4 regions of the Stutzerimonas stutzeri genome follow, and region 1 is predicted to be linked to each of the others. Evidence: predicted binding sites of a transcription regulator. Region 1 holds the regulator's gene; each other region holds the start of a gene.
What was found. Region 1 encodes sigma-54, which starts transcription at its own class of promoters, with help from an activator protein. Its sites were predicted from a motif close to ANTGGCATNNANNTTGCTNT; they were not measured.
Positions count from the first base shown of each region.

Region 2: the regulator sigma-54 is predicted to act here: its motif matches at 1,628-1,647, upstream of nirB (nitrite reductase large subunit NirB).
Region 3: the regulator sigma-54 is predicted to act here: its motif matches at 1,900-1,919, upstream of flgB (flagellar basal body rod protein FlgB).
Region 4: the regulator sigma-54 is predicted to act here: its motif matches at 1,693-1,712, upstream of SM130_RS09150 (CmpA/NrtA family ABC transporter substrate-binding protein).

Region 1 is NZ_CP139348.1:3,712,122-3,715,328, forward strand. Features, by position in the region: gene lptA (lipopolysaccharide transport periplasmic protein LptA) at 1-363, shown strand, start outside; gene lptB (LPS export ABC transporter ATP-binding protein) at 363-1,088, shown strand; gene SM130_RS17125 (RNA polymerase factor sigma-54) at 1,234-2,742, shown strand; gene hpf (ribosome hibernation-promoting factor, HPF/YfiA family) at 2,817-3,125, shown strand; gene ptsN (PTS IIA-like nitrogen regulatory protein PtsN) at 3,133-3,207, shown strand, end outside.
Region 2 is NZ_CP139348.1:2,747,199-2,750,405, forward strand. Features, by position in the region: gene SM130_RS12395 (coproporphyrinogen III oxidase) at 1-439, opposite strand, end outside; gene SM130_RS12400 (SIR2 family NAD-dependent protein deacylase) at 666-1,424, shown strand; gene nirB (nitrite reductase large subunit NirB) at 1,871-3,207, shown strand, end outside.
Region 3 is NZ_CP139348.1:3,402,682-3,405,888, forward strand. Features, by position in the region: gene SM130_RS15450 (flagellar hook protein FlgE) at 1-266, opposite strand, end outside; gene flgD (flagellar hook assembly protein FlgD) at 297-980, opposite strand; gene flgC (flagellar basal body rod protein FlgC) at 1,000-1,443, opposite strand; gene flgB (flagellar basal body rod protein FlgB) at 1,455-1,859, opposite strand; gene cheR (protein-glutamate O-methyltransferase CheR) at 2,053-2,922, opposite strand; gene SM130_RS15475 (chemotaxis protein CheV) at 2,912-3,207, opposite strand, start outside.
Region 4 is NZ_CP139348.1:1,971,854-1,975,060, forward strand. Features, by position in the region: gene SM130_RS09145 (ANTAR domain-containing response regulator) at 1-372, opposite strand, end outside; gene SM130_RS09150 (CmpA/NrtA family ABC transporter substrate-binding protein) at 387-1,607, opposite strand; gene SM130_RS09155 (BatD family protein) at 1,783-3,207, opposite strand, start outside.

The sequences.
Region 1 (3,207 bases):
ATGAAGATTACCGGCGACACGGTAACCATCACTCAGAATAACAACGGCGACGTCGAGGTCTTCACCTCTATCGGCAAGCCTGCCTATTACGAGCAGAAACCAGCGGCAGACAAGGAAATCGTCAAGGCTTATGGCCTGACCATCCAGTACTTCGCTGCCAACGAGCGAATCGTGCTGATCGACCAGGCCAAGGTCGTTCAGGAGGGCAACACCTTCGAAGGCGAGAAGATTGTCTATGACACCCGCCGCCAGATCGTAAATGCCGGCCGCGCCAGCAACGCAGACGTCACCACGCCGCGACCACGCGTCGACATGGTCATCCAGCCGCGCAAACGCGACCAGGCCGCGGAGCAGCCGCAGTAATGGCCGTCCTCAAAGCCCAGCATCTGGCCAAGAGCTACAAAAGCCGTCAGGTCGTGCGCGATGTCAGCCTGTCCATCGAGAGCGGGCAGATCGTCGGCCTGCTCGGCCCGAACGGTGCCGGCAAGACCACCTGCTTCTACATGATCGTCGGGCTGGTAAACGCCGATCAGGGACGCGTGCTGATCGATCAGAACGACGTCACCCACCTGCCGATGCACGGCCGCGCGCGCGCCGGCATCGGTTACCTGCCGCAGGAAGCGTCGATCTTTCGCAAACTCTCGGTTGCCGACAACATCATGGCCATTCTCGAGACACGCAAGGACTTGGATCGCAGCGGCCGCCAACAGGCGCTGGAAGGCCTGCTGCAGGAATTTCACATCAACCATATCCGCGACAGCCTCGGCATGAGCCTGTCCGGTGGTGAGCGTCGCCGAGTGGAAATCGCCCGCGCGCTGGCCACAGCGCCGAAGTTCATCCTGCTCGATGAACCCTTCGCCGGGGTTGACCCGATCTCGGTCGGCGATATCAAACAGATCATTCACCATCTCAAGGCCAAGGGCATCGGCGTGCTGATCACTGATCACAATGTCCGTGAAACGCTGGATATTTGCGAAACCGCCTATATCGTCAATGACGGACAACTGATCGCCGAAGGCGATGCACAGACGATCCTCAGCAACCAGCTGGTCAAGGAAGTCTATCTGGGCCACGAATTCCGCCTCTGAGGCGGTTTTTTTGCTCAGCTCGGCAAATCGGCTCTAGGCAAAGGCTTCGTCGGCAGGCATATAATTTGCTTTCGCTGGCGCCCTGGGCGCGGCATGTCGGAATGGGCGCGGTTGCGCCGGCATACAAGGTTCGAAGTCCTCTGCCATGAAACCATCGCTAGTCCTGAAGATGGGCCAGCAGCTGACGATGACACCGCAGCTGCAACAGGCCATACGGCTCCTCCAGTTATCCACCCTCGATCTGCAGCAGGAGATCCAGGAGGCGCTGGATTCCAATCCCATGCTTGAGCGTGAAGAAGACGGCGACGACTTCGACAGCTCCGATCCCATGGCCGAGGCCGTTGACCGGCCGGGCGAAACCGGCATCGAGAAGAGCAGCAGCCAGGAAAGCACCTACGAGGAGCCCTCGCACAGCGGTGAGAGCGCGGAAGACGGCGACTGGGGTGAGCGCATTCCTAGCGAGCTTCCGGTCGACACGGCCTGGGAAGACATCTACCAGACCAGCGCCAGCAGCCTGCCCAGCAACGATGACGACGAGTGGGACTTCACCAGCCGTACATCGAGCGGCATCAGCCTGCAGAGCCACCTCCTGTGGCAACTCAACCTTGCGCCAATGAGCGACACCGATCGATTGATCGCTACCACGCTGATCGACTGCATCAACGACCAGGGCTATCTCGAGGAGACCCTGCAGGAGATCGTCGACTCGTTCGACCCGGAGCTGGAAGTCGAACTCGACGAGGTTGAGGTCGTCTTGCGGCGCATCCAGCAGTTCGAGCCGGCCGGCATCGGTGCCCGCGACCTGCGTGAATGCCTGCTCCTGCAACTGCGCCAGTTACCCGACCGAACGCCATGGCTGTGCGAGGCCCAGCGCTTGGTCGGCGAATACCTGGATATCCTTGGCGGCCGCGACTACAACCTGCTGATGCGCCGCATGAAGCTCAAGGAAGACGAGCTGCGCCAGGTCATCGAGCTGATCCAGAGTCTGAATCCTCGCCCGGGCTCGCAGATCGAGGCGAGCGAACCAGAATACGTGGTCCCCGACGTGATCGTGCGCAAGCACAACGATCGCTGGCTGGTCGAACTGAACCAGGAAGCCATGCCGCGCCTGCGGGTCAATGCGCAGTACGCCGGTTTCGTTAAACGCGCCGACTCCAGCGCAGACAACACCTTCATGCGCAATCAGTTGCAGGAGGCGCGCTGGTTCATCAAAAGTCTGCTCAGCCGCAACGAAACCCTGATGAAGGTCGCCACCCAGATCGTCGAGCATCAGCGCGCTTTCCTGGAACATGGTGACGAGGCAATGAAGCCGCTGGTCCTGCACGATATTGCCGAAGCGGTGGGGATGCACGAATCGACAATTTCTCGCGTAACCACGCAGAAATACATGCACACGCCGCGGGGCATCTACGAACTCAAATATTTCTTCTCCAGCCACGTCAGTACGGCTGAAGGCGGCGAATGTTCGTCCACCGCGATCCGCGCGATCATCAAGAAGCTGGTCGCCGCGGAAAACCAGAAAAAGCCGTTGAGCGACAGCAAGATCGCTGGTTTACTGGAGGCGCAGGGCATCCAGGTGGCCCGCCGCACAGTTGCGAAGTACCGCGAGTCACTCGGTATCGCACCGTCCAGCGAGCGCAAGCGTTTGCTGTGATCGGCCCCTGGTCGAACTGCCCCGGCGGCAGGCCTACCAACCTGCTCTTCGCACAAGGCAAAGGAGATAGCAGTATGCAAGTCAACATCAGCGGTGTTCATCTGGAAGTAACAGACGCCCTGCGTGACTACATCGAGGAGAAGTTCGACCGGCTTGCTCGCCACTTCGACCGCATCATCAGTGTTCAGGTGATTCTGCAGGTCGAGAAGCTCAAGCAGAAAGCCGAAGCAACTCTGCACGTCGCCGGCCGCGAAGTGGTGGCCATTGCCGATCATGAAGACATGTACGCTGCGGTCGACCTTCTGGTCGACAAGCTTGATCGCCAGTTGATCAAGCACAAGGAGAAGCAGCTAGACCACACACAGGGCGCTGTCACCCGCTGACTCCAATATGATCCGACTCGAAAACATCCTCACCCCCGGACGTTCCCTTGTGGACGTCCCGGGCGGTAGCAAAAAACGCGTC
Region 2 (3,207 bases), 960 kb from region 1:
CGCCGATCAGCGGCCAGTCGACATGGGCCAACTCCACCTCGGCAAGAAAGCTTCCGGCACGGGGATCGACGAAGTTGAAACGCGCTTTGAGCTGCGTCACCAGTCTTCGCAGCGCCTCGATTCCCAGGCTGCCGACACTCAGCCGCAGCTGCTGGACCTGCTGCATCGGCCCGACATGGCAACCGAGCTGCTCGATCTCGCGCTCCAGACGTAGCTGATAGTCCGCGGCCTCGCCTGGCGCCAGTTCGACGCCACCGGGCTGGTGGATGGCTATCGACAACGGGCGACCGGCACGGCGGCTTTGCCGCAGCGCGCGCAGCAGGTCCAACGGCGCAATTCGGTCGGTGAAATCGACCGCAGACGGATACGTGCATTGTTGTTGCCCAATCTGCCCGTAGCGTTGTACCAGGGCGTCATCCCAGGTCACTGAGCCAAGCATAAGAGCCTCCCGGCATCGAATATCGCTTTAGCGGGCATCATCCGCGAGCCGCTGCCGACGGCGTTGACCCCCGTCAAGTAGGTGACAGATGGCGCGAGCGGCCGGCCGGACGGTCAGAAATTCGACGCGAGCATGCTGGATGGCCCGCTTGCCCCGGCGGCAGACTTTGGAAAATCTGCCTGCACGGTGATATTGATAGCCGGACCCCTATCGAACGGAGCTGCTCGTGATTCCCGACTCTTTATTGTCTACGTTGCGTTCAGCGCGCCATGTCGTCGTATTCACCGGCGCCGGGGTTTCTGCCGAGAGCGGTATCCCGACTTTTCGCGACGCGCTCACCGGCTTGTGGGAGCGTTTCGATCCAGCCGAGCTGGCCACACTGAACGCCTTTCGCCGCGATCCGGCACTGGTCTGGGGCTGGTACGAATGGCGACGGATGCGCGTGCTCCAGGCTCAGCCCAATCCCGCCCATCTGGCCATCGCCGAACTGGCGCGCCATGTACCGCAGCTGACGCTGATCACGCAGAACGTCGATGACCTGCACGAACGCGCCGGCAGCCAGGACGTGATCCACCTGCACGGCAGCCTGCATCAGCCGCGCTGCTTCGCCTGCGCCCGCGTGCCGACCGATCCGCTGCCGGCTGCCGACGAGCCCGAAGGCGGCCGCCGTGTGGAACCGCCCCGCTGCAGCCATTGCGGCGGACGGCTGCGCCCTGGGGTGGTCTGGTTCGGTGAGAACCTGCCGGCCGCTGCGCTGAACGCGGCGTTCCAGGCAGCCGGCGAATGCGACCTGCTGCTGTCGGTCGGCACCTCCGGTGTGGTCTATCCCGCGGCTCAGGTACCACATCTGGCATTGGAGGCCGGTGCCACCGTGGTGCATATCAATCCACAGGGCGAGGCTACGAGTGGCGTTCGCGAACACCTGCTCGCCCTGCCCGCCGGCGAGGCACTGCCCGAATTGCTCCGCGCGGCGTTTGGCGCCTGATGCAGAGGCATTTCCTTCCCTGCCGCGGGGCTTGATCGCCCCAAAGCGGGGAGCGCGATTGCACCGCCGCACTGTTCTGGTTCAAGCCTGCCGCGCTCAGCTCGCAGTTACGGAGGCTGATTTGCTCAGCGTCCAGGCAACCAACACCGCGTAACGCCGCGCAATCGCGCGACTTACAGCCGCAAATCCACGCTAGTGGACAAGCTGGCATACAACCTGCAATCACCCTGGCAACACCTGCCGCCTCGCGGCAGGGCGTCCCAGACGGTCAGCGGAGACCGTCAAGCCAACAGGCGCGGGACCGGGTGTAGCAGGCAACGAGGCCTGACCGACCACCCCACACACCACTAATTACCAGGCAAAGGCGCCTGGAGCTGATACCAGCTCCAGGCGCCTTTTTGCGTTTTGCCGGCCACGTGCCGCAGCAGCTCGACTGAGGAAAGGCCATGAGTTCTACCGTCACTCCGCTCACGCACGAAAAACTGGTCATCGTCGGCAACGGCATGGTCGGTCACCATTGCATCGAACAGCTGATCGAGCGCGGCGCCCTCACCCGCTACGAGCTGCACGTATTCGGCGAGGAGCGCCAGCGCGCCTACGACCGCGTGCACCTGTCCGAGTATTTCGGCGGCCGCGATGCCGAGTCGCTGGCCATGTGCGAGGCTGATTACTATGCCAGCCACGGCGTCTACACCCATCTGGGCGTGCAGGTGCTGGGCATCGACCGCGAGCGCAAGGAAGTCGTCACCAGCGCTGGCCGTCAGCCGTACGACCAGCTGATCCTTGCCACCGGCTCCTACCCCTTCGTGCCACCGATCACCGGTGCCGAAGGCAGCGCGCGACTGGTCTACCGCACCCTCGATGATCTCGACGCCATCCGCGCTGCCGCCACCAACGCCACGCGTGGCGTCGTGGTCGGTGGTGGCCTGCTCGGCCTGGAAGCAGCCAACGCGCTGAAGTCCCTGGGGCTTGAAGCCCACGTGGTCGAGTTCGCCCCGCGCCTGATGCCGGTTCAGCTGGACGACGAAGGCGGCGCGGCGCTGAAGGCGCGTATCGAGTCGCTCGGCGTTGGCGTGCATCTGTCGCGCGCCACCCAGGAGATCGTCGCCGGTGAGGATTACGCCTGGCGGATGAACTTCACCGACGGCGAATTCCTCGAAACCGACCTGATCGTGTTTTCCGCCGGCATCCGCCCGCAGGATGCCCTTGGCCGCGCTGCAGAGCTGGACATCGCCCCGCGCGGCGGCATCGTGATCGATAGCGAATGCCGCACCTCTGACCCGGCGATCTTCGCCATCGGCGAGTGCGCCAGCTGGAACGGCAGCGTGTTCGGCCTTGTGGCACCGGGCTATAGCATGGCGCGCAGTGCCGCCGCGCAGCTGGCCGACGAGCCGCACGAGCCCTTCTACGGCGCCGACATGTCGACCAAGCTCAAGCTGCTCGGCGTCGACGTCGGTTCCATCGGCGATGCCCACGGTGCCACGCCGGGCGCGCGCAGCTACCGCTTCATCGACGAGGCCAGCGCCAGCTACCGCCGCCTGGTGGTCTCGGCCGACGGCAAGACTGTGCTCGGCGCGGTGCTGGTCGGTGACAACAGCTATTACGACACCTTGCTGCAGTACGCGCAGAACGGCATCAAGCTGCCGGCCGACCCGTCCGCGCTGATACTGCCGCAGACCGAGGGCGCTCCGACCCTTGGCCCGGACGCGCTGCCAGCCAGCGCAACCATCTGTTCCTGCCACAACGTCAGCAAGGGCGCGGTGTGCTGCCAGGTCGACGCCGG
Region 3 (3,207 bases), 310 kb from region 1:
AAACCATTGCCGTTGATGGCCAGATCCAGCGCATTCTGGGTGTAATTGATATTTCCCTGGTTGAACTGCTGGGAAATATTGGACATCAGCACACCACTGCCCTGAGGGTTCTTGCCTGTACCCAGCACGGATGCAGCATACACGTCGGAAAACTCCGCACGTGACTGCTTGAAACCGGCCGTGCCGGCGTTGGCAATGTTATTGCCGGTTACGTTGAGATCTTTGCTCGCGGCACGCAGGCCGCTAAGACCGATGTTGAAGGACATTGAATCGCTGCTTTGCCGAGAGTGCGGCGGTTATTGCCCGATGATCTGGACTTTCGAAAGCCCGATGCTGCCGATACCGGCAAGGTTGAGCATCAGCTCACCGCCGTTCTGCCCAAGCGTTACGCTGTCGACGTTTGCCGGCAGCAAGGTGTACAGGCCTTTGGTTTCTCCCTGATAGGTCGCCTGCGCTTCGAAGCGGTACGTGCCTGGCGGCAATACATTGCCGCTGGAGTCCTTGCCATCCCACATGAAGGAAATATTCCCGGCTTCCTGCTGGCCCATGTTGACGCGACCAACCGCAGCGCCGGTGCTGTCGTAGATGTTGACGAACACGTTGCTGCTGGACGTCGGAAGAACGAGGCTGGCCTTGAAGGTTTCGCTGGTATCCACAACCGCCTTGTCCGCCGGCACGATCACCTTGCGGCCCACCAGCGACGACGCCTGTAGCGCTTGCGAAGACTGGTAGCCAGACAAAATGGTCTGCATGCTGGAGTTGAGCTTTTCAACACCCTCAACGGTGCTGAACTGCGCCAACTGGCCGATGAACTCGCCATTGCCCTGCGGCTCAAGCGGGTTCTGGTTGTTCAACTGGGCAACCAGCAGCTCCAGAAACTCGTTCTTGCCGAGGTCGTTGCCCTTGACCTCGCGGTTATCACCGAACTGATACTGGTCGAGTACCGTGCCGGTACCACCGACGCCGTTTGTAGTGCTCATCAATGTGCTCTCGTATGAATCACTGACCCAGCGTCAGCACTTTCTGCAACATGGTCTTGGCGGTATTCATCAGCTCGGCATTGGTCTGGAATGCGCGACTGGCTGAAATCATGTCCGCCATTTCTTCCACCACGTTCACGTTCGGGTAGTACACGTACCCCGCTTCATCGGCGGCCGGATGATTAGGCTCGTAACGCGCCTGAAGCTCGCTCTGGTCCTCGACCACACCCAAGACCTGGACGCCTACCCCCGCCTTCTCCTGACCGGCAAACAACGACTGATCCGGCTGACCATTGGCCTGTTGAAAAACCGTAGCGAATACCGGATGCCGTGCACGATAAGTCTGGTCCACGCTGGACGACACGGTTTCGGCGTTCGCGATGTTGCTGGAAATGGTGTTCAGGCGGGTGCTCTGGGCACTCATGCCGCTACCGGCAATGTCGAATACGCTGCTAAGAGACATGGGGTACTCCTTTATTCACCGCGCAGGGCGCTCATGAGCCCTTTGAACTTGCTATTGAGCAACGTGAAGCTCGCCTGGAAGTCGACGGCGTTCTTCGCGTAGTTGGATTGTTCGATCTGCAGATCGACAGTGTTCTGGTCAAGCGATGGGTGCACTGCCGTGCGGAAGCGCAGGGATGCGTCGGCGATCTCCAGGCTCTCCACCGCAATGTGCTTATCACTGGTTCGACTCATGCCGAACCCGCCCTGGCCCCGAGCCGACTGTTCGGCCAGCACGCTACTGAAGTCCAGATCACGGGCTTTGTAATTAGGCGTATCGGCGTTGGCGATATTGTTGGCCAACACTTCCGCACGCTGCGAGCGAAAGCCAAGCGCCTTCTCGTGAATACCAAACGCATTGTCGAAACTGATGCTCATGACCTGGCCCTCTGCCGGATACAGTCTGCTTGCGCATATCCCAGCAAAGCTCATGCCATACAAAGCAAGTCATTGTTTCTTAAGGTTTTTAACGAGGCGTCCGAAATCAAACGCGTCAAAAGCGGCAAGTCTTTACCGCTTTCCTGCCATGACCGCCGCGTTGCACGACGGTTTTCTGCCGCAATGGCGAGCGCTACTTCGCCTTGTAGATGATCCCCGGACTGCATTGGACCATTTGGTACAACTCGGGGAGACCGTTGAGCGCTTCGGACGCACCCAGGAACAAGTACCCACCCGGCCGTAAAGTCGCGTGAATACGCTTGAGGATGTCCTTCTTTACATCGGCAGAGAAATAGATCAGTACGTTGCGACAGAAAACGATGTCGAACTTGCCCAACGCCGCATAGCTGTCGAGTAGGTTCTGAACCCTGAACTCGACGCGAGAGCGAATCGGCGGCTTCACTGCCCAACGCCCCGGTGCCTTGGCATCGAAATAACGCTGCAGACGATCAGCCGACAGGCCGCGAGCAATCGCCAAACTGTCGTATTCGGCTGCCTTACACGCCGCGAGCATCGTCCCGGATAGCTCGGTCGCGACGATCTGGACACCCGTTTTCGGCTGGCTTGGGCTGCTACGCTCGAACTCATCAATGGCCATCGAGAGCGAATAAGGCTCCTGCCCCGACGAACACGCGGCCGACCAGATCCGCAGACGCTGGCCGGAGCCTGCCTTGAGCATTTCCGGCAGGACCCGATTCTTGAGCACCTCGAATGGATAGGTATCGCGAAACCACAGCGTTTCGTTGGTCGTCATCGCATCCACGACCAACTCGCGTAACCCGCTGCGCGGTTGCGCCTGAATCTTCCTGACCAGATCGCCAAGCGTCTTGATGCCTTGCTGCTCCATCAGCTTATTGAGGCGGCTGGAGACCAGATACTGCTTATTACTGCCCAGCAGAATGCCGCACGTCTTTTCAAGAAATACCCGGAACTGCTCGAAATCCAGATCAACTGACACCAATAAAGCCTCACCATCATGAGAGGAGCTAGCCTCAGTTTGCATCCGCCTGCCTGATCCGCTCGGCCACGCGGGCAGCGAGATCATCAGGCTGGAACTTGGCGAGGAAATCATCCGCGCCTGCCCGTTTCACCATGTTCTGATTGAACACACCGGAAAGAGAAGTATGCAGGAGTATATGCATTCCATGCATGCGTGGATCGTGCCGCACCTCGGTAGTCAGGGTATAGCCATCCATTTCCGGCATTTCAATATCCGAGATCATCATCAAGAACTCATCCGCCGGATTCTTACCTTCGTCGGCCATTAGCTTCAGGTAATTGAGCGCCT
Region 4 (3,207 bases), 1.7 Mb from region 1:
CTGGTCGGTCTCGAAGCGCGCCATTGCCACATCGAGGATCGGCTTGAGCCGCTGGGCCTGGATGCCTTCGACGATGTAGGCGCTGACGCCAGCGCGGATGGCCTGGCGCATGGCACCTGGGTCGCTGTCGTCGGTGAACATGACGATCGGCCGTGGCTGGTCGCGGCTTACCAGCACCACTTGCTCCAGCACATCGCGGCCGGGGGAATCGGTATCGATCAGCACCACGTCAGGGCAGATTGCCTCGACGCGCTCGGGCAGGTCTATGCTCAAGCCGGACTCGTCTATGACTTCGAAGCCAGCCTCGATCAGCGCGCTTTTCAGGCGCCCGATCTTTCGTGGGGTGTCGTCGATCAGCAGGATGCGCAACATGCCAGACCCCCTTGTCAAACTGTGGCCGCCACGGCCTGCTCGGCCATGGCGTGCAGCGTGAAACTGCGGGCATAGGCTGCCGGATCACTGCCGTCCCAGATCTTGCCGTCCATGAGTGTGGCACTGCGCATTGTCGACTCCGGCATGGCTACGCCAAGCGCTTCGGCGGCCTGTCGATACAGTTCGGTCTGCTGAACCTGTTGTGCTACCTGCAGGTAGTCCGGGTCCTGGCGCAGCAGACCCCAACGCCGTAGCTGGGTCATGAACCAGAGTCCGTCTGACAGATAAGGCATGTTTGCGGCGCCGTCAGCGAAAAAGCGCAGCGGGTGTTCGTCGCTCCAGGCGTTGCCTAGCCCGTCCTGATAGGTGCCGAGGAAGCGCGACTCGATAGCCGCGAGCGGTGCATCAATGTACTCCCGCCCGGCGATCAGCTGCGCTGTGCTGCGGCGGTTTTCCGGGCTCTGGTCGATGAAACGACTTGCCTCGAGTACCGCCATTACCAATGCACGCGCTGTGTTTGGGTATTGCTCGACGAATGCACGGGTGCAGCCAAGTACCTTTTCGGGGTGGTCCGGCCAGATCGATTGACTAGTCGCCAGAGTGAAACCGACGCCTTCGGTGATCGCCTGGGCGCCCCATGGCTCGCCTGCGCAGAAGCCATCGATGCGTTCGGCGCGCAGGTGCGCCACCATTTGCGACGGCGGCAACACCAGCGTTCGCACATCCTGCAAGGGGTGGATGCCATTGGCGGCGAGCCAGTAGTACAGCCACATTGCGTGGGTGCCGGTGGGAAAGGTGTGCGCGAGGGTCAGTCGCGCACCGCTTTGGCGCACGCTGTTGCGCAACGCCTCCGGATCGGTCACGCCCGCGGCTTTCAGCGAGGCAGACAGGTTGATGCTCTGGCCGTTTTGCGCAAGGCCCATGAGCACTGCCATATCCACCGCCGGGCTGCCACCGATGCCCAGATGCACGGCATAGATCAGTCCGTACAACCCGTGGGCTGCGTCCAGTTCACCGCCTATCAGCTTGTCGCGCAGCGCCGACCAGGAGTTCTGCCGCTGCAGGTTCAGCGTCAGGCCGAATGGCTGCGCGAAGCCCTGTGTCGCCGCGACGATCAGTGATGCGGCGTCCGTGAGGGGTAGAAAACCGAGATTGACCGAGCTCTTTTCCGGTGCGTCGCTGCCGGCAACCCAGGCCAGTGCGTCGTGGCGGTGCGGCGAGGGGGAGTCCGTCATGCTGTGTTGGCCTTTTCGATTACGAAGCGCGCGTGCAGATCTCGACGAGTGCCGCGACGGCTCAGGAGTGGTCTATGCCAAGCCTGAAGCAAGCGATATGCCAGCGTGGAAATGGTGCATAGCGCGCTACATACGCGCCGCGTCGGCAAGCGATGGTTAGCCAGGCCACAGGCGATCAGCGAGGGTAGAGCGGCGGTAGGGCACTCTTGTCCTGTTCGACGCTAGGACCAACAGCCGGAGGCAGTGCCTGGATCGCCTGCCACAGGGCGTCGCCTTGCCAGCGCTGCCCGGCTTCGCTGTACAGCGCGCCATTCAAGTCGTCCAGCGCATCGGACAACGGCACGAAGCGGGCGGCCATGTCCGCCAGCGTCTCCGGTTGTTGCCGTGCCCAGGCGTCCAGCGCTTGGCGCGTGGCCTGGGAATCATTGGCCTGGCAGGCGCGGCGCAGGTCGTCGAGCAGGCTGCGCGGGGTCGGCCCGGGTTGCAATGCGCGTTGCACCGCAGGCTGTCGCCGTGCACGTGACCACAGCCCGAAGCCGACGAGGGTGGTGAGGGCAAAGAGTGCGGTGCTCAGCTGCCAAGGCCAAACTGGTTGTTGCATGACCGGCACCGGCGCTACGGCGGATTGCTCCGCAGGCGGTGGCACGAGATTCGGGTTGTCTGCAACAGTCAGGGTGCGTTCGTCCAGGATGGTGCGTTCCAGCCGGTCTTCAACGGTGTTCCACCAGACCACTTCCAGCGCAGGCAGCTGCAGCGTGCCACTGCGCGTGGGAATCAGCGCTTCGCGCTGCTCACGGCTACCGACCAGCCCGGTACCGCTGACTTCGTTTGCGAGGCTTGGTTGGTCCGGATAGCGGCGCAATTCTGCGCTTTGCGCGGAACCGATGGCGGGCAGCTGTGTACTGGTCAAGCCTTCGGCCTTGAGCAACAGGCTGCGGGTGAGCGATTCGCCGGCTTGCGCCTGGTCCGGCTCAGGGCTCCAGGCTTCCACCAGCGTCAGGCTGCGTGCCGGCAGCCAGGGAGCATCAGCGGGATAGTCTGCCGGCTTGGCCTTGACCGTCAGCGGGATGCTCGGCGAGCGGACCTGAGTCGAGCGACCCGAGCGCGAGCCGTATACCGAGTTACTCCCGTTGGTCACGGTAGTGGCGCTGAACAGCTGGGCGGGGATCGTCAGCTCGCCGGATTTCTGCGGAAACAGGGCATAGCGCACTTCGATGACACCATGAAGGATGCCATTGATGGTCTTCTCATAGGTACGTGGCTCACCGAGTCGCTCCACCAGCGCTTCGGGCATCTGCAGCGGCGACAGGGTGCTGTCGTCGTAAAGCGAAACCGAATGGTAGATGCGCAGCGTGAGGATCACCTGGGCCTGCACGTAGATGGTTTCCTGGTTGACGCTGGCGTCAATGAAGATCGGTGCCAACTGGTCGCCTTCGCTGCTTTTCAACGATTCCTGGACCAGCAGGGTAATCGGCTCGCTGCGCCAGTCGCCCAGCTGCAGTGGCGGAATGACCACGTAGCCGGTCTGCTTCGGACGAAGGGTGATCAACCAGCGCGTGATCGCCCGCGCTTCGCCATTGCTGCTCGAAAGCTGGTTGAC